DNA from 4 places in the Microcoleus sp. Z1_B2 genome. Region 2 is predicted to be linked to each of the others. Evidence: riboswitches for the same ligand, from Rfam matches in the RefSeq annotation. Region 2 holds a riboswitch; each other region holds the start of a gene.

Region 1 (4,877 bases), on a different contig from region 2:
CAACAATATTTGCCAAAAACCGACAATCTCAAAAACCCGCCCCAGCTTATGTATTATGCGCGATCGATCGGACATAATATAAGTTTCCTAAGTGCGATCGGACTCATATTTTGCATCATTTTTATTAATAAAGGGCTAGTTTGTGGGGTGGGGGCGGGTTTATTTAACCTGTCTGCACCATGAGAAAGCTTTTGGCGAACCCGCCCCTACAGGCTTTTTCTTTTTCTCAGACTATTCGTGGGAATGCGTAGCCGAAGCTGCGGTATCCAAATAATATCGAAATAAAGATAACAAATCATCCCTATAATTAAGGATTTTTAAGATAAACTGAAATGAGTAGATTAAAGGAGAGCGTTGTGTATGATCGCGCAAGTTGAAACCAAAACCTACACCGCTGAGGAATATCTAGAATTAGAAATCAATTCTCTGGATCGGCATGAATTTATCAATGGGGAGATTGTTCTGATGGCTGGCGGCACACCGGATCACAATGAAATTACCACTAATTTAGTTGTTGCGCTGAAACTGGCGTTAAAAGGGAAACCATATCGGACTTTTAGTTCGGATCAGCGGCTTTGGGTTCCGCAGCTTAATAATTATACTTACCCGGATGTGATGGTGGTAGCGCGCCCGATCGAGATGCAATCTGGACGGACGGATACAATTACTAATCCGCTGCTAATTGCTGAGGTGCTGTCTAAAGGTACCAAAGCTTATGATCGCGATGAAAAGTTTGCTGCTTATCGCAGTATTCCTAGTTTTCAGGAGTATTTATTAATCGACCAATATCGGCTACAGGTGGAGCAATATTCTAAAACTGATGCGAATAAGTGGATTTTTTCGGAATATAGCTGTATGGGCGATCGGCTGAGTTTAACATCTGTTGCTGTGGAGATTTCGCTGGCTGATTTGTATGAAAATATTGAGTTTGGTTAATAGGCACACGGCTTTTTTTGTCAAATATCCCAAATAGTGGTAATATCCCCGTATATCGATCGGCTCTGATGAAAAACACACATCAGACGTAAGGGGGAAAGTTCGGTGCGAATCCGGCGCTGTCCCGCAACTGTAATGAGAGCATTGCATCTCTGAGTCAGGATGCCCGCCGATTTGTTTACAATCATGTTTTTCATCTGCGAGGTATGGATGATGGTGAGTTCAATATTTTTACAAATAATCTGCTGTTGTGCTCCGTTTCCCGATCGACAATAACGAAATTTTAGGCAGCGGGAAACTAAAAAAATGCGAATCGAAGATAGTGTTTGGCAGGGTAGTTTTGGCTACTGGCAAAACTTGTTTATTCATCAGAATATTTTGTCGATCGGACATACCGCTTGGAATGGCTTTTTGCATCAAGGACGAGGCTTGGTTGCTTGCAAAATCAATACTCCCATTAACGGCTATGTGAATTGGAGCGTAGATACTATCAAGTACGATCTGGAATTTATTTCCGACTTGGAGGCAACCGTTTATTTGCAACAACTAGAAATCGAGCAAAATACTGTTTCAAATCTGCTCCAAATCATTGATAGCTACGAACCCAAGGAAGCAATTATATTTTTGTCGATCGCCCACGGTCACATTGATATCAATTTGTTGCAAAAGTTGGCAATTTCTCCGGTTGAGTGCTATGAACAGGTATGCAAGCGCTGGGAAGAATTTCAACTCAGCCCTAAATCCTAAAACTTACTAAATTTTCCCAATGTCGCAGCCAAAATCTATCGAAATTTCTAAAGTAACTCGCTACCAAAATGCAGCGCTTAATTACTATTTGGGCTTGACAGATTCGCCCTACCTTCACTACGGCTATTGGGAAACCCTACCTGTGCCCGCTGACGAACTCACGATCGCACGATTGCGCGTCGCTCAGCAAGCTTATACTGTAAAACTGTTAGATGCAATCCCCAAAGGCACTCATACGATACTCGATGTGGGCTGCGGGATTGGCGGAAATGCGGCTTATTTGCTCGATCGAGGTTTTGCAGTCGAAGGGGTCGCACCCGATCCTTTCCAACAACAGCGCTTTCTTAAGTGTACGCGCGATCGGGCAATCTTCCACCTCACGAGGTTTGAAGACTTCAAAGCAACCCATTTCTACGATCTTATTCTCTTTAGCGAAAGTAGCCAGTATATGTCGGCTGTTGATATTGCTAACGGTGCCGCCAAAATCCTCAATCCCGGCGGTTACGTTTTGCTGGCTGATATGCTGCGATCTGATGCTAATTATCAAGAGGGAATGTTCTCTAATTGTCATGTTGTTACGGAACTTCATGCAGCATTAAAGCAAGCTGGATTCACTTTAGTAAAAACTGAGGATATTTCCGCCCATATTTTGCCAACAATCGATTTGTATGTCGATACTTTCCGCCGATATGGACTAAATACAATGATTTATGTTGCAGATTTGATTGCGATTACAGTTCCCCCCGTCCACAAATTCCTGCGCTGGATATTTCGTCGCTGGTTCAAGAAGCTGGTGGTTGAAGGATTGGAGGCAAGTCAACTTTTTGAGCAACATCTCTGTTATGAAATGCAACTTTGGCAGTTGGCAAAATCTGATCGAGACTGACACAAATTTAGCAATTATAAATCATTTGTGAATTTCTTACTCTCTCCCCTTGATAAGGGGAGGGTTGGGGTGGGGTAAAAAGTTTACGACTCCTGCAAGGATTGCTATACAATTGAAATCGGTAATTGGTAATTGGTAATTGGAGGCATAGCCTCCGGGTATGTATTCCCAGGCAGAGCCTGGAAGGCTATAAAAAATAACAAATAACAAAAAATAAAAAATAACAAATATGTCTGAATGGATTCTCGAATTCGATCGCACTTCCTACTCCTATCCCTGCGGTTCGCGAGTGGCAATTCAGGGTTTAAATCTCAAAGTTCCCGCTGGGAAACGGTGCGGGCTGATCGGTCAAAATGGCTGTGGCAAAACCACATTTTTTCTGTTAGCAAATGGCTTATATCAACCGCAACAGGGAATGATTCGCTGGCACGGTGAACCCTTGCGCTACGATCGCAAATCTTTGATGCAACTGCGCCAACAAATCGGACTCGTCTTTCAAAATCCCGAACATCAATTAGTAGCTTCGACGGTAGAAGAAGATATTTCCTATGGATTGTACAATTTAGGCTTGAGAGAATCCGAAATTGCTCAACAGGTGCAGCAGGCGATCGAGCAATTCGATCTAAGCGAACTCGCCCGCGAACCAATTCACAATCTCAGTTTGGGCCAGAAAAAGCGGGTTTCCATCGCCGATATCATGATTCTCAAGCCCAAACTGCTGCTGTTAGATGAACCTACCGCCTATCTCGATCCGCGTCACACCCGACAACTGATCGGTTTACTTCAACAAATTCACAGCGCCGGAACCACTATCCTTTTAGCAAGTCACGACCTCGATTTCATCTACCGCTGGGCTGATTGGGTGTTTGTAATGGATCGAGGAAAATTGATTTTAGAAGGAACACCGGAAACCGTTTTTGCTCAGCGGGATGTCTTGGAACAATTGCAGCTTGGCGTACCGCTGGCGATCGAGCTAATCGAGCAAATAAGGGCGATGTTTCCAACAGACGATCGCTCAAAAATCCCCGTTTTCGAGCAATGGCAACAACAAATTTTACAAGCACGTCGGCTGCTTTAACGGGACTTAGACAATTGATAATTGGGGTTGCTGATTCACGGTATGAATCACCTTTGATCGGAATTTACAAAACTCACCCTCAAGCGGGCTTATAGCAATTGCGGAATCTTGAATTCATACCTGTATCCAGCAAATATTGTTAAATTCACGGCTCAAGAGTTCGCATTGTTCAAAAGAAGTAAAGGCGATCGCGTCAAGGCTTCTCCGAGCTTGAGCTTGCAGTTCAGAGTCGTTTGATGGCATGAGAACAAGAAGGCTGATTGCACAGAAATGATGTTCCCACAAATTCTCTGCAATCAGCGATAGTAATTAATGCGAGATAGAAATTCCGCCAGAAATAAAGGCAGCAGGGAAGCTGTCTGTTGGCTGATTACAAAGTTGCAAAGCTTGTTCTTTTGAAGTATCTAAAAAACGAATGCTGTCAGGACTTGAATCTCTGATTGCAATAAATACCCATCTTCCTTTCCCAGTTACTTGTGAAGACCCGCTAACAATAGGCCCTGCAATAGTAACGATCGGTGTTCTGTTACTCCCCAGAAGAAAGCTCTTTACGCACTGGGCTTGAATACCCATCTGAAGACCATCTTGTTCTCCCCTATATTGAGCTGTGCCAGAACCAGTTCCAGATGAGTCTCCAAGAACGTTAAGGTTAACCGAAAAAGTTAAATTCCCAGCTTTTGCTCGACCAGACCCCTGAATAGAAGTAGATTCAAAAAATGTTGGACGCAATGCCTGACTATTCGCTTGCTCTACCTGGGCAAACAAAGCAGTCATTGTGATGCCTGCAACTATGAGGCTCGAAAGCTTGTTCTTCACCGTTATCTCCTTTTGCGGTCTAACGTTCCTGGTCAGCGGCTGATAATAACCTTTGCAATACCACAAAATAATTGGGTCAGTCCGCTGCACCAGGGTTGTTAGGCGGTACGTTAACATCTTAACTCAATGTGCAGTGACATCTTAATAAGAATTTGGGCGTTGCTGGATACAGGTATGAATCAACTTTTAGCTTGATGTTACAAAACTAACCATACTTGGCTTATAGCAATTGCGAAATCTTGAATTCATACCTGTATCCAGCAACGCCCCCCCGTGGGGGGAAGTTCAGATTACACATTACCAATTATCAAAAATTGATTTAGGAAAAAGGCGATCGCCCCACTGCCGATCGGCACAGTCAGATTGTCAATTCCCAGCTTGGAAACCGACTCCAAAGTAGCAGCAGCCAAAGCT
Region 2 (4,877 bases):
TTGCACTAGCAGAACCCACACCCAGCACCGGAGAAAGCAGTTTGTAAGCATCTTGAATTTCTGCTACTTCTTGATAGCCGGAAAAGTGAAAAGTGGCAGCAGACAATATCAGAATTGCGGAATTAATAAACAAAGCTATTGACAGCGCTACGGTAGAATCTATTGTGCCAAATTTAATTGCTTCCCATTTTTTATCAGAAGCTTCTTCCCAAGAGCGAGTTTGCACGATCGATGAATGCAAGTAAAGATTGTGCGGCATCACAGTTGCCCCTAAAATACCAACCGCAATATAAAGCATTGCCTGATTTTGCAAAATCTCTAGGCTGGGAACATAACCGAGTAAAACTCCTCCGGCATCAGGTTTTGCAAAAATCATTTCGGCAATAAAACAACCGCCAATAATTGCAATAATCGTAATCACCAAAGCTTCGATATAACGAAAGCCTTTTCCTTGTAAAAATAACACCATTATTACATCTAGCGCAGTGATGCACACTCCCCAAACTAAGGGAATGCCAAATAGCAATTGCAGTCCGATCGCACTACCAACAAGTTCCGCTAAATCGCAAGCAGAAATAGCAATTTCACAAAGTATCCACAGCAAAAAACTGACTCGCGGACTGAAGTAATCTCGACAAGCTTGTGCCAAATCTCGTCCCGTTGCCACTCCCAAACGCACGCAGAGTGATTGCAGCAAAATTGCCATCAAATTAGATAGCAAAATCACACTTAATAGCGCATAGCCAAACTTTGCTCCCCCCGCTAAGTCAGTCGCCCAGTTTCCCGGGTCCATGTAACCCACTGAAACCAAATATCCAGGCCCTGCGTAGGCCAGCATTTTACGCCAGAAACCTTTGCTGTTGGGAACCGGGATGCTGCGGTGGACTTCAGGAAGGCTGGGTCTGTTTTCCGGGGGAGTCATTGGTTTTATTGTTAAATTATTTTCATATTGTTTTCATAATCTCACAAATTCCGTTAAATTTCATCAGTCGTATGGCTCAAAATGCGCCAAAGTTGCAAGAAATATGAAGTTGTGTATTTTGGTTCTTCCTTACTTACTATGCTAAATCAATAGTTAAAGGCGTAAAATCAATTTAACAAATATGTCAAAATGTAAACCAAGTCCTTGTCAGGCTTGACATTTCAGCTAATTTGATTGTTAACTATAAAATAGTTACAATATTTTTGGGGAGCAAATTATAGTCATGACCACAAAAAAGGGTACTAAATTTCTAACAGAGCTACTGAATATACAAGGAATTAAAGTAACTCAAATGACTCAAGTACCGTACATAGGAATAATCTTACAAGTTGAGTCAATCCATAAAGAAAGTCATTGTCATAGATGCGGTACAAAAAGTAATAGATTACATCAAAACCATCGATACTTAGTAAAAGATTTCTCCTGGGGAGAAAAGCTAGTATTTTTAGAAATAAACAGACGACAATTTAAATGTAAAAAATGTGGCAAACCATTTAGCGAGAAATTGGACTTTGTAAATAACCGAAGAACTTATACAAAACGACTAGCCGATACAATTATTAAGTCTGTCTTGTCAAGTGATATCAATAATGTAGCCAAAGAAGGAGTAGTAACAACAGAAGAAATAGAAAGAATGTTGTCAGATGCCTCACAAGAATTATCGTCAAAACCATCAGGCTTAAAAAAGCTAGGAATTGATGAAATAGCGTTAACTAAAGGTCAAGGAAATTACTGTGCGGTATTAACGGATTTATCAACATCTAAATTAATTACGATTATCAAGGGAAGAAAACAAGAAGACATTGAGCCAGTCCTTAATTCATGGGGATTAGAGGTTTTAGAACAAATAGAAGAAGTAAGTATAGATTTATGGAAAGGTTACAAAACCTTAGTAGAAAAACTCATGCCAAATGCTCAAGTAGTAGCGGACAGATTTCATGTAATGGTACAAGTCAATAAGGAATTAGATAGAGAAAGAAAGCGTGAAAGAAGGGAAATCATAGATTTAAGTAATAAATCTAAATCACCTCAAAGAATAGCAGAATATAAAGAGATATTAGACGGATTGAATGGCAGCAAATATGCGTTACTAAAGAATGAAGAGAGTTTAAAAGAAAAGCAAAAGAGCAAATTAATGTCAGTTAAAAAAGTGTGTCCTCGGCTAGCAATAATGCATAAATTAAAAGAAGAATTCCGACAAATATTTGAAAATAGAAAAACTAATTGGTTGAGGGCATTATTGAGAATTGGGAGCTGGCAGCAAAGAGCAAAAAAATATTTTAGTTCCACTGTAAATACTATCACTAATTGGATCGAGGAAATAATTGCTTACTTTGATAATAGGACAACAAGTGGTGCAGTTGAGGGTGTAAATAACAAGCTTAAGTTAATAAAACGTTCGGCCTATGGCTTTAGGAATTTTGAAAATTACAAAAATAGATGTTTGCTTACTTGGCATTTTAACTGTTAGTTTAGCATACCAAGTAAGGAAGAACCTGTATTTTTTATCTAACACTCCAGGTAATGTGAATGCAGCAACAGAATGTGTGATATGCTCTGAATATCAAATCGGTTCTAGTGAGGAACAGCCACCAGAGGTAACGGGGAAAGTTCGGTGTAAGTCCGGCACTGTCCCGCAACTGTGAAGGAGACAAGTTCTCCAAGTCAGGATGCCCGCCGACACCCAAATTTACTTTATTCATCTGCGAGGTACATGATGACTACTCAATCTTCTTCTTCTTCGGTTTGGCAACAAACGGCACGGTTGACGCTTTCAACACCCGTGCAAGCGACGCTCTACATCTCCCTATGCGCTTTGACTGTCTGGACTGTTTACTTTACAACCTATCCCGCCGTCCATAACAAGGTACACTCTCTGCGCCACCACACTTTGATGGTTAGTTGTCACTAGACAAGATTGTTTTTATTTGAGATATTGCACTGCGATTCGTTTAATCTGTTGGGGCGGGTAAACCTGCGAGCTTTCTCAGAGTGCAGACAGGTTAAATACACCCGCCCCCACCCCGCGCGAGATTCCTTAAAAGTCCAGAATTAAAATGTCAAAATTAAAGTTTTCTGCGCTCATCAGTGCTGTCTGCATGATGAGTATCTTTTTCTATGGTTGGGTAGGGTTTTCGCAGTCTCCACAATCAACTGTGCGACTGACTTCTGAACCCCCAATCAGCCAGATTTTACCCTTTGAAGCCGAGGCAACTACACCTTTATCTCCAGTGTCGTTAAAGCTGCAAGCTTTAGATGCGGTGGGGATTCCCTTAGAGAATGCTCGAATTAGTTTGACAATTTTAACTCCGCCTAAAAATCATTGGTTTACCACCGATTTTCCGATCGTGGAGGGAACAAAGTTGCTGGATATAGAGGCTGTTGCAGCTAAAGGTGAGTTACAAATCCAGCAAATGCTGCCCATTAGGGGAAATTATCAATTGTTAGCAAAGGTGACTCCGATCGCAGAAAATGCTTTTACTCCTTTTGAGCAAGCTTTAACACTATCTGTCCCAGAAAACGGCGTGAAGTATCGCAATTTTGGGATTTTAGCTGTGATTTTGTTGGTTGTTGGGCTAGGTGGTGGCTTGGCGATTGGAGGAAAGCCCAAAATCCAAGCAGGAGAAATAGCGCCTGAAAGAGTGCGATTGCTGTTAAGTGGGGCGATAATAATTGCGATCGCTACCTTGTTATATGTTAATGTCAGTGCTGAAATTGCCCAGTCTGAGATGTCGATGCCAATGTCTCACATGACAGAATCTAAACCGACAGAAAAAACCAGCCCCATTGTGAAATCTCAGGGTTTACAGGTGCGACTTTCTGGAGATGTTAGTGCGACAGTTGGGAAAGCGGCTAATTTACAAGTTCAAGTCACCGATACCAAAACAAATCAGCCAGCCACAGATGTATTGTTCAATGTTAAAGTCACCCAACTCGAAAATGATTGGATTGCTTTTGCCTACAAAGGTGTTCCGGATGCAGCCGGAAAACTGGTATGGCAAGAGCAGTTTTTTGATGGCGCACCTCATCAAGTTGAAGTAGAAGTTTCTCCCCAACCAAATGCAGCCCGTCAGTTTTTACCATTCCAGGTTTCACAAACTATTGAAGTTGAGGGAGTCGCGCCTCCTCTTTCAGTGCGGTTGACTGTGTTGGCTTACTTGACAGGCATTGTAGTCGCGGGAATGGCGATCGGATTTGGATTGCAGCGCCATTTGCTTGGGCTGCGGCTGAGAGTAGGGCGCATTTAAACGGATTTCGGATAATTTAATTTAAGTGCGATCGACTATGATGAGGTCGATCGCCAGAAATCACTCTTGTCAACGTTCCTGATTTGAGAGCTTTTTAAATTCGCGAGAGCCCTGATAACCTGATAAATCAGCTAACTCCTGCAAAGATTTTTCCCCTTGGTAAAACTTACCATTAATTTCCCAAGTAGGAGTCCCCTTAATCTTGGCAGCTTCGCAAAGATCGCGGCGAGCATTTTTCCCTTGCGGATTGCACTCGATATAATTGATAATGCGAGCCGCTTCTTTGCCAAAACTTGCCTTCTGTGCTTGACAATGATCGCAGGTAAAAGAGCCGTACATTTTAGCTCCCACTCTTTTTAAATGTTGCGCTAAAGCAATTTCTGAAGTACCGGAAGATGTTGTAGTGTTGATGCTAGTCTCGTTAGCTGTACCCAGATTATTGACATCGGCATAAAGAGCCAGAGAGGAAATCAGCACTAACATAGACACCAGAATTCCGATAAAAAATAGTTGCCCGATATCATCCCATTCGCGACCGATTAATGCTAAGACAAACAAGCTAGTTGCAAACAAAGCAGACGCAATACAGTAAATACAAGCTGCTTTAATATCAACAGCCAGTACATACATCAGATAGCCGCTGAAAA
Region 3 (4,877 bases), on a different contig from region 2:
TGCGAGAATACTTGGTTACAACTCACATCTTGCACCATTCTCGCTTAACAGGCTTTCCGGCCTGTTCCACAAGAGATAAATTTTCTTGTGGAACAAGCCGGAAAGCCTGTTCATAAAAAGATTATTGAGAATGCTGCAATATCTCAGTTACAACCCGCAGATTCTGTAAAAACCCGGTTTCTTTGATTGTGATGCGTAACTCCCGTTGATATTAACCACCGCCACCGTCACCGGCACTAATCGTGAATATCATGCAGGACTTACCCACTCCGACCAAAGAAACCGGGTTTTTTACGAAAAGACGCGTTAGATCGCAGATTAGGTCAAAAAACCCGGTTTCTGACCCCCATTCGTCCAGGAATAACAATAAATTTAGCGTTGAAGTACCGCGCTTAACAAAGTTAAAACCGTGCAACCAAACACGGCTTCAAATGTATATCTTCGCGAAGGTTTATAAGGGTAAGAATTCCAAACGCGCAATTCTCCATTAAAGCCGCGCGACGCTAAACTCAACGAAACTTGACGGTAGTTTTCCAAAGTTCGCTGAAGCAATTGCCCGATTAAAATGCTTAAACTCTGCATTCCCCGCTTCCAAGTGCGGTAGCCACAGCGCGAGTTTTGTGCTATCCAAAGTTCATGGGCGATCGCCAATAAGCTAAAAATAAACCGATACATTAGTAATAGCAGTTCTGTGACTAACTCTGGACAGCGTAATTGTCTGAGAATCTGCAAGATTTCGGTAAATGGAACCGTCAAGAGAATGAAATACATACAACTTGTCGATGCGAAGGCGCGGGCAAACAGCAAGCTCACTTGGTATATTCCAGTGCGGCTCACATACAGATAAAAAGTGCCGATGCTAATGCCCCAACCTTGCCAAATATCCCACTGAATTTCCTGAATTTGACTTAACTCAACCGCACCCAGCGCCAAAGCAGGCAAACTTGTCAGCAAAAACATCAACGGTAGCGACAGCAACCGCAAATACAGTTTCGCCGGAATACCCGCATAGATGACGATCCAGACGGTTAACCAAAAGCTGATCGACAATTGGACGATCGCCCCAGAAACGAGAGACAGAATTAAAAGGGCGATCGCAAAGGATAACTTGTGAGATGGCGGCAACCCCCGCAAGCGATTTGTATAAGCCAGACTATCAATCTGATGGTTCATTCTGACGGCTATTCATCATCAGATTTTTGTCGCTGCGATCGCCCCTTGTACAGCCCGATCGCATATCCAATTACGCCAGCCCCCAGCGCCGCTTGAGTCGCAAACAGCAAACTTTCAATTTCTCCGCTAGCAGGCTCAAAAAAATGGTTAAACCAAGGTTGATAGTCAGGTTGAATTTCCGCAATCGCTTTCTGTGCTTCCCCATCCGATCCGCCGTATTCACCCCGGACAAAAACTAGGGGAATAACGGCAAGCGCGATAACAGCAATTACCAACATCCAATTTTGTTGTGAAGTAGCTTGCTGATTTCTTGTGTTTTTTTGACTCACGGCTTATGACTCCTGTCTCAATAATTTCAAAGTTTCCAACTCCGGCTTCCCGTAAGAATGCAGCCAATTCCAGACCAATAGAGTCAGCAATCCTTCACTAATCGCCAGGGGTACTTGAGTGATAGCAAAGATGCCAGCCAACTTGAGAAACGAAGCCATAAAACCGCCAATTGCTGCCGGAAAAGCTAACGCTAATTGAATCGAAGTCGTCACATAAGCCAGTAAATTTGCTAAAGCCGCCGCACAAAAAATTGCCGCCCGTTGCCTGCCAGTTCGCATCAGCAATTGATAGATAAAATAGGCAGCGAAAGGGCCGACGATCGCCATCGAAAACATATTCGCTCCCAGCGTTGTCAGCCCGCCGTGAGCTAACAGTAACGTTTGAAACAGCAGAACTAAAGCCCCCAGTACAGCCATCACCGAAGGGCCGAACAAAATTGCACCCAAACCGGTACCCGTCGGGTGAGAACAACTGCCCGTTACCGAGGGAATTTTTAAAGCAGAAAGCACAAAAGTAAACGCACCCGCCAAAGCAAGCAATAATTTAAGTTCCGGGTGTTCTTTTGTAATACGAGTAATCGATCGCAAACCTACTGCAAAAAAAGGCAACGCCACCATCCACCAAAACGCCGCCCATTGCACCGGCAAAAAACCTTCCGAAATGTGCATAGCTGCGGCGGGCGTTGCCGAACCCAGGACAATATAACAACTCAAGCCAGCCATCAATCCCAAGCTGACCAATTTCCGATTTCTGGCCTTCACGCTGAACCTCGCAGATGAGACTATGTAAACTAACACATCGGCGGGCATCCTGACTCAGAAAGCGACAAAACTCTCATTACAGTTGCGGGACAGCGCCGGACTTGCACCGAACTTTCCCCGTTTCCTCTAACGGCTGCTCCCCATTAGAACCGACTGGTTACACATAGTTTAGTCGATCGCGTAAGTCTCAGCAAATCTTTTACAAAAATTACTTCAGATTAACTAAGGAATGAGAATTAAATAACTTCCACTCTTGAAAGTGGGATGGGCTCTTATAGCCCGTCATGAGTGGACGGGCGGGACACCCATCCCACAATCACAATTAAAATTGTAAGTTATTTAATTCGCGTTCCTAAGTCAAAATTACCTCTCATCTTCTCTTCCTTCGCGTCTTCGCGGTTCGTTCCATAAATACTATTGCCCAACAAATCAACGGTATAATATTAGTGAGTTTTGAGGAAAGCCGCCATGTTAGATTACAAATTTCCGAGGCACTGGCCCTCAGCCGATGAACTACCAGACTCAGATGAAACTCCTGTGGATAACGAACTGCAAGAACTAATACCAGGGTTGTTAAAAGCAATATTGCTCATACTTTGGGCAGAACGCATGGACTGGTTTTTTGGCATAGATATGGGTATTTATCATCACCCTGACGAACCGCCCATTGTCCCCGATGCTTTCTTAAGTTTAGGAGTAGAACGATTTTACGACGAAGAATTGCGCCCCAGTTACGTGCTGTGGGATGAAAATGTTCTGCCTACTTTTGTGCTGGAAGTTGTTTCCCCAACTTATCGCAAGGAATACAGCACAAAATTAGACACTTATCAAGCTTTAGGCGTACTTTATTACGTCATTTATTCTTCCCGCCGCCGCCGTAAACCTCATTTGGAAGTACACAAGTTAGTCAATGGGAAGTACGAGTTACAGCCAGAACATCCAGTTTGGATGCCTGAAATTGGTTTGGGGATTGGTTGTGAAAGGGGAAGTTATTCTGGGGTGACAAGAGAGTGGTTGTATTGGTATGATGCCGATGGAAAACGTTATCTGACACCTGAAGAACAGGTGAAAGAATCAGCGCAGCGCGCCCAACAGGAATCCCAGCGCGCCGATCGACTGGCTCAGCGATTGCGGGAGTTGGGGATAGATCCTGATAATCTGGGCTGATGGCAATCAAGAGTACCTCAGTGTTGTACTCTAGACGCTCACAAACCGGGTTTTGCAACGCCCGATCGATCGTCCTCAAAGGAGGATTTTCTGGAAAAAACCCGGTTTCTGCCTCCAGAAATGTGTGAATATTATCGCAAAAATCAGGAAGTATCTAGCTAGATTTGGGAAAAACAGAAAGTTGGACGGCAAACATTGAGATGCAGCTCGAAAACATGAAAATCAACAGAGGTTATTAAATAATGGTCATGAATCTGCGTTCTTACGATATCATCTGTTTTGGTGATGAAGTTCCAGGAGTTCTAGCTGTTATCTCTGCCTCCAGAGAATATCTTCGCCGAACAAAGCGTTATCCGCGAATTCTACTGATGTCTAAAGGAAGCTTGCAAGAAGGAATTGGCGGGCATTTGGTAAGAGGCGGTCTTGCTTATTTAGATAGAAGTCAGATTAGTGAAGAACTTCAAAAATCTTTAAAGTTAGATACCTTTGGTTCACCAGCGACAATCTATAAAGAATTCTTACAAAAATCCGGTGTCACCGCAATTGCACTTGACCCCCGCAAAGCCAGTGCAGCCCTGAAAGAAATGCTGGTAAAAGCTGGGGCCGATCTCCTGAGCAAAGTAGAAATTAAATCAGTCAGTAAAGAAGGTCAAAAAATTGTCAGTATAACCACCTCTCAAGGCGTAGTTTATGCCGGCAAGCAATTTATTGATGCCACTGTCAATGCCGAATTAGCTCAAGCTGCCGGTGTGAGAAAGCTGAAGGGATTTGAAACATTTGGTCTGCCTAATTCAGAACTTCCAGTCACCCTCGTTTTTGAAACCCAAGGACTCAGTGCAAGAGCACTGAAAGAATTCGATTATATTTATCTAAAACGCTTTACCAACCTGGCCGATGCAGAGAGTCAAAAATTTTTGCTGTACGCCGCAGGCAAGGATGCCAAACTAGCAGAAGAGCTGCGGCGGGAAATGAGGGACACTCAAGGCAATCTCAAAACTCTGTGGGCGGGTAACGATTACATCGATGTTCGCGCGCCGGCTCTGTCTGTAGCTTACCACTCATTTAGAGGAAGAAAACTATCTTTTTCTGAAACTGGCATAATTTTAGATGAGGGAAATATAGCAATACTTCCAAATGACCGACTTTCGTGGAATGCGCTTTTATTTGCAGTCACAGCCAGCGAAGCCGAAGCCTTAGCTAGAAGCGGGAGCAAACCCACGGCTAATATGCAAAGAGAGATGTTATTTATTACAACTTGGCTGAGGAGTTTGGGGGCTACTTCTGTTACTTATGCCTCAGAACTTTATATCAGACACGCTGGCAATGTGACGGGAGTTGTAGAACCTTTAACTGGCGCACAAATGCTGTTAGGTGGCGTACCTGCTAATGAAGCCCTGGCAACATTTAGCTATCATTTTGATGTACGGGGAGGCATCCAGGGTATTG
Region 4 (4,877 bases), on a different contig from region 2:
CTACGAGTTTTGGAAGAACGAGAAATATAGGAAGAAACCCGGTTTCTGAGGTCAGCGTGTGTGGCTAATGACTGATGACAATTAATTGTTAATCATAGCTGCAATTCGATCGCGCTCTAACTCTCGACCGATCAGCACTAATTTGGTTTGACGGATCTCGGAAGATTGCCAAGGGCGATCGTAAAAATATTCTATCCGAGAGCCCACACCTTGCAACACCATCCTCATCGGTTTCTTGGGAACCGCCACAAACCCTTTAATCCGATAGATTTCCTCCTGCTGCATCAAGGATTGCAGTTTTTTCACCAAAGCTTCAGGTTCAAATTCGCGATCGGCAATAAAGTAAGTCGAGTTAATATCATCATCGTGCTCGTGTTCCTCCTCAGTGTCGTGGTGACTTGGGCGAGACTCCAAATCATCCTCAACCGCCGCATTAAATCCCATTAACACATCCGGGTTAATTTCGCCACCTTTGCAGGGCACAATTTTCACACTCGGACGTAACTCTTGCTGCAACCAGCTTTGGACTTTCTTGTGAGTTTCCACATCTACGCGATCGACCTTCGTTAAAAGTACCATATCGGCACAGGCTAACTGGTCTTCAAACAATTCCTCGATCGGAGTTTCGTGATCTAAACTATCATCAGCCTGCCGCTGTGCCATCAAAGCATCGATATCACCGACAAAAGAACCGCTAGCAATAGCTTCGCAATCGACAACAGCAACCACACCGTCTACAGTAGCACCCGTGCGAATTTCCGGCCAGCGAAAAGCTTGAATCAAAGGTTTAGGAAGTGCGAGGCCCGAAGTCTCAATTAAGATACAATCTATTTGCTCTCTACGCTTCAACAATTCCTGCATAGTGGGCAAGAATTCCTCTTGAACAGTGCAGCAAAGACAACCATTTGTTAGTTCAACAATATTGCTGCTGACATTTTCTTCTTCGTCGCAAACTTGGCAATCGCGCAGCAGTTCTCCGTCAATTCCGATTTCGCCAAATTCGTTAACCAGAACAGCAATGCGGCGACCTTGATTATTTTGCAATAAGTGGCGAATTAAGGTAGTTTTACCGCTACCAAGAAAACCAGTGATGACAGTAACAGGAATTTTGTGCATTGATAATTTAGTTGTTGTACTGTGATTGAATATCTTTCAATTTTGGGTCAGTCAATTGCTGACAGGAAACTCGTTAAACCGACATTCCGGCAGGGGTTTAAACCCCTGCCTCAAAGCGAAAGTCCTCTCAAGAGGACTAATGAGTTTAAATTTTTTATTCTCAGTCCTCTTTAGAGGACTTTCGCTATTAGCCAGGGACTTAAGTCCCTGGCGGATTGGTGGTCTTAGTTATCGCCGATGGGCCGAGCATGGTAAGGAGAAAAACTCTAATTTGGTAGTGGTGGAATCTTTGCTAAAACACCTTTTTTCAGAGCTTGAGGACGCTCAGACCAAGGCAACAAACCGTCTGGTTTAGCATAGTATTGACCCGCGCATTCGAGTACCGCCTCGACGCTTTCCGACTCATTTGCTGGTAAATCGCCAAACAGATAAGTGTACTTTCCAACAGCAGCAAAAGACACCGCACAAGAGTGACTACAAGCACTCATGCACTCAACCTCTTGAATCTCAAACTTATCAGAAAACTCCCAATCTTTAGCGAGTTGCGACAAATTTTCCATAAATTGTTGACCGCCGCTTTTACCTTCGCGCTTGCCGTTTTTCCAAACACTAGCGCAAGCAGTGCAAACAAATAGACTGTGCTTTGTGCGTACAGCCGTGTTAATTCCATCCATCATCCGTACCTCGCAGATGCGTTCAAAAGTGAGTTATATATCGGCGGGCATTCTGACTTGAGAAACCCCAAGGGTTTCATTACAGTTGCGGGACAGCGCCGGACTTGCACCGAACTTTCCCCGTTTCCTCTAACGGCTGCTCCCCGCTAGAACCGATCGCGAAATCACATCATACCGCACTTACCGCCAATCGATTTTAGATTTTAGATTTTAGATTTTAGATTTTAGATTTTAGATGGGAGAAAGCGAGCCCAGGGATAAATCTGGGGGCTGGTTTAGTAGTTTGTAGGATGCGCCACAAGCACCCTACAGATTACAAATTATGCAGTTTCGTGCTGCCGCCATGCGGGATGCCACAGCAATTCAGCAGTCGATCGCTTCTCGACCATTTCAGGAGTAATCATACAGTTAGCCACATCCTTGCGAGAAGGCAACTCGTACATCACATCCAGCATTAACTCTTCTAAAATGCTGCGGAGAGCTCTCGCGCCAGTTTTACGACGATAGGCCTCTTGAGCGATCGCCCGTAGCGCTTCCGGCTGGAATTCCAACTCCACGCTGTCCATCTTCAACAGCTTTTGATACTGCTTCACCAGCGCATTCCGGGGCTCGGTCAATATCTGCATCAAAGCTGCTTCATCCAGGGGCGAAATCACCGTCACCACCGGTATCCGCCCCACAAACTCAGGAATTAAACCAAACTTGACTAAATCGTCCGGCTGTACCTGCTGCAAAATATCAGCGGCCCGCTTATCCTTCGCCGGCAAAGTTGAGTTGGTGTCGCTTTCTGTTGGCTGAATAAAGCCCAAGGATTTTTTACCCAAACGCTGTTCAACTATTTTTTCCAAACCGACAAAAGCACCGCCACAAATAAATAGAATTTTGCTAGTGTCAACTTGAATAAAATCTTGGTAAGGATGTTTGCGGCCGCCTTGCGGGGGCACGTTAACCACTGTTCCTTCCAACATTTTTAGCAGCGCTTGCTGCACTCCTTCTCCCGATACATCTCTAGTGATCGAAGTGTTTTCGCTTTTGCGAGCAATCTTGTCAATTTCATCAATATAAATAATGCCCCGCTGCGCCGCTTCCACATCAAAATCGGACATTTGCAACAGCCGCAGCAAGATATTTTCTACATCGTCGCCGACATATCCAGCTTCTGTCAGTGTCGTCGCATCAGCTACGGCAAACGGAACTTCGAGCATTTGCGCCAAACTTTGCGCTAACAAAGTTTTGCCACAACCTGTGGGTCCTACTAGCAGGATGTTGGATTTTTGCAATTCTACATCGCTGTCAGGGGAAGACTTGTCGCTATCTTTTACTTGGTCAACGCTCAAGCGCTTGTAGTGGTTATAAACTGCTACAGAAAGGACTTTTTTTGCTGAGTGCTGGCCGATGACGTGGTTGTCTAAATGCTGCTTAATCTCTGTTGGTTTCGGAATTTGACCTAAAACAATTTTCGATTTATTCGATCGACCTGGGCGCCTGGTTCCTTGTCCCTGAGACTCTCGCACCTCTGATTGGGGAATCTGTTGGCCAATTGTTTTACTGGAGTCAAAGAACTCCTCCTCTAAAATTTCATTGCACAGTTCCACGCATTCATCGCAAATGTAGACGCCGGGCCCAGCTATTAACTTGCGGACGTACTCTTGCGACTTGCCGCAAAAGGAGCATCTGAGATGGGAGTCATATTTTGACATATTTGCCTCTTACTTTACGGTTGCGGTTGCTTGTTTCGACTGGGGAAGTTGCCGCGGGAGTTACCTTAGCTGTGCCCTAGAGGGGTTTCCCGATCGGACACCCAAGCCAGTCAGTCGATTTTAGATTTTAGATTTTAGATTTTAGATTTACTCCACAGATGAATTTTGGAGCTGAACTAGGGTCTAAAATTTGGGGCTCTGCACGACTTAAGTCGGGGGCTTGTCTCGGTTTTTTGGCGCAGTCAAGCTTCGCGATCTCTGTTTCTAAGTTAACACTTTTGAGGCTTTAGTGATTAGTCATGAGTCATGGGAGCCAATTTTAATTTTTCATTTTCACTTGAAAATAAAGCCGCACGGGCTTACCATTTTTTGTATTCCAAAAATTTTCCCGACATAATTATTTTCACTCGATCGCCTTTTGGGTCTGCTTCTTTCTCGACATCCAAAGTAAAGTCGATCGCGCTCATAATCCCGTCACCAAATTTTTCGTGAATCACTGCTTTGAGTGGCATCCCGTAAACCTGCATAATTTCATAGAAACGATAAATCAGCGGGTCAACCGGAACCGAGGATTCCAAAGAACCTTTTAACGGAGGTTCACAGAGAACCGCAGCCGTCTCGCTATCTAGTCCCAAAGCCGATACAATTTTCTCGGCTTCATCTGCTGATGCGGTAGCTTGACGGTAAAGAACCGCCGCAATCCAAACTTCGTCGCGCCCCAAAACTTTTTCCAAATCTGCAAAACTAATTCCCTTAGCTTTTTTAGCAGCCAAAAGCTTTTCTGTAATTCCTGAAATTGCCATTAAATATTCTCCCCTTCACTTCAGTGCCAGATGTGCAATATGTCTCACATTTTGGGGATTTTGTCAATACCAAATTGATAAAAAAAATCAAATTGATAGCTCGGAACTTCAGCAAAAGCTGGTCTCGTCTACCCCCACAACTCATACAATTTGAGATTTGAGATTGGAAATGTTAGATTGGCAATGACTGATGACTACCAGGGTTGAGAGCTAGTCAACAGTTGCATTATTTTTGCCAACTCGTATCACAACCGCTAAATCCTAAAATAACTCCTAACTGCCCAGGGGCAATCGTACAGTTGGCAGTATATGTAACAAAAGTTACACACGCCAAGGCCTTCGGCATTCGGCAAACGGGTGAATTTTGATCGTGCTAGCCTGAAGCTCAATCCTCGCTCACGCAGCCAAAGCCCCTTTACCACTCAAAATCGGCAACTGACAAAAGTATTGTAAAACTTCATTGAGTTTATAAGCAATTATAAACAATAATGGTATTCTATTGTTGTGAGTGTTGAACAAGGAATACGCATCGCCCAAAAAACGCAACTCTCAAATGCAACTAACACAGAGGCACATCATTAAAT

Evidence for each region. A riboswitch is a leader RNA that binds a small molecule or an ion and turns the genes downstream of it on or off. The one in region 2 is predicted to bind cobalamin.
Region 1: linked by a shared signal. The riboswitch ahead of QT984_RS11240 (hypothetical protein) and the one ahead of QT984_RS03330 (CbtB-domain containing protein) in region 2 are both predicted to bind cobalamin.
Region 3: linked by a shared signal. The riboswitch ahead of QT984_RS11265 (energy-coupling factor ABC transporter permease) and the one ahead of QT984_RS03330 (CbtB-domain containing protein) in region 2 are both predicted to bind cobalamin.
Region 4: linked by a shared signal. The riboswitch ahead of QT984_RS13765 (DUF1636 domain-containing protein) and the one ahead of QT984_RS03330 (CbtB-domain containing protein) in region 2 are both predicted to bind cobalamin.

What each region holds. Positions count from the first base shown of each region.
Region 1 covers NZ_JAUBOQ010000015.1:88,153-93,029, reverse strand. Annotated here, with positions in the region: gene QT984_RS11245 (Uma2 family endonuclease) at 361-936, shown strand; cobalamin riboswitch at 980-1,124, shown strand; gene QT984_RS11240 (hypothetical protein) at 1,243-1,683, shown strand; gene QT984_RS11235 (methyltransferase domain-containing protein) at 1,703-2,569, shown strand; gene QT984_RS11230 (ABC transporter ATP-binding protein) at 2,799-3,647, shown strand; gene QT984_RS11225 (hypothetical protein) at 3,762-3,890, opposite strand; gene QT984_RS11220 (hypothetical protein) at 3,957-4,421, opposite strand; gene QT984_RS11215 (diacylglycerol/polyprenol kinase family protein) at 4,754-4,877, opposite strand, start outside.
Region 2 covers NZ_JAUBOQ010000004.1:77,854-82,730, forward strand. Annotated here, with positions in the region: gene QT984_RS03320 (Nramp family divalent metal transporter) at 1-922, opposite strand, end outside; gene QT984_RS03325 (ISL3 family transposase) at 1,206-2,453, shown strand; cobalamin riboswitch at 2,536-2,678, shown strand; gene QT984_RS03330 (CbtB-domain containing protein) at 2,697-2,894, shown strand; gene QT984_RS03335 (hypothetical protein) at 3,040-4,230, shown strand; gene QT984_RS03340 (vitamin K epoxide reductase family protein) at 4,300-4,877, opposite strand, start outside.
Region 3 covers NZ_JAUBOQ010000015.1:94,356-99,232, forward strand. Annotated here, with positions in the region: gene cbiQ (cobalt ECF transporter T component CbiQ) at 373-1,173, opposite strand; gene QT984_RS11260 (energy-coupling factor ABC transporter substrate-binding protein) at 1,182-1,502, opposite strand; gene QT984_RS11265 (energy-coupling factor ABC transporter permease) at 1,506-2,225, opposite strand; cobalamin riboswitch at 2,287-2,433, opposite strand; gene QT984_RS11270 (Uma2 family endonuclease) at 2,733-3,431, shown strand; gene QT984_RS11275 (FAD-dependent oxidoreductase) at 3,680-4,877, shown strand, end outside.
Region 4 covers NZ_JAUBOQ010000020.1:34,522-39,398, forward strand. Annotated here, with positions in the region: gene cobW (cobalamin biosynthesis protein CobW) at 82-1,116, opposite strand; gene QT984_RS13765 (DUF1636 domain-containing protein) at 1,383-1,793, opposite strand; cobalamin riboswitch at 1,816-1,962, opposite strand; gene clpX (ATP-dependent protease ATP-binding subunit ClpX) at 2,111-3,490, opposite strand; gene cynS (cyanase) at 3,850-4,293, opposite strand; gene QT984_RS13780 (transposase) at 4,847-4,877, shown strand, end outside.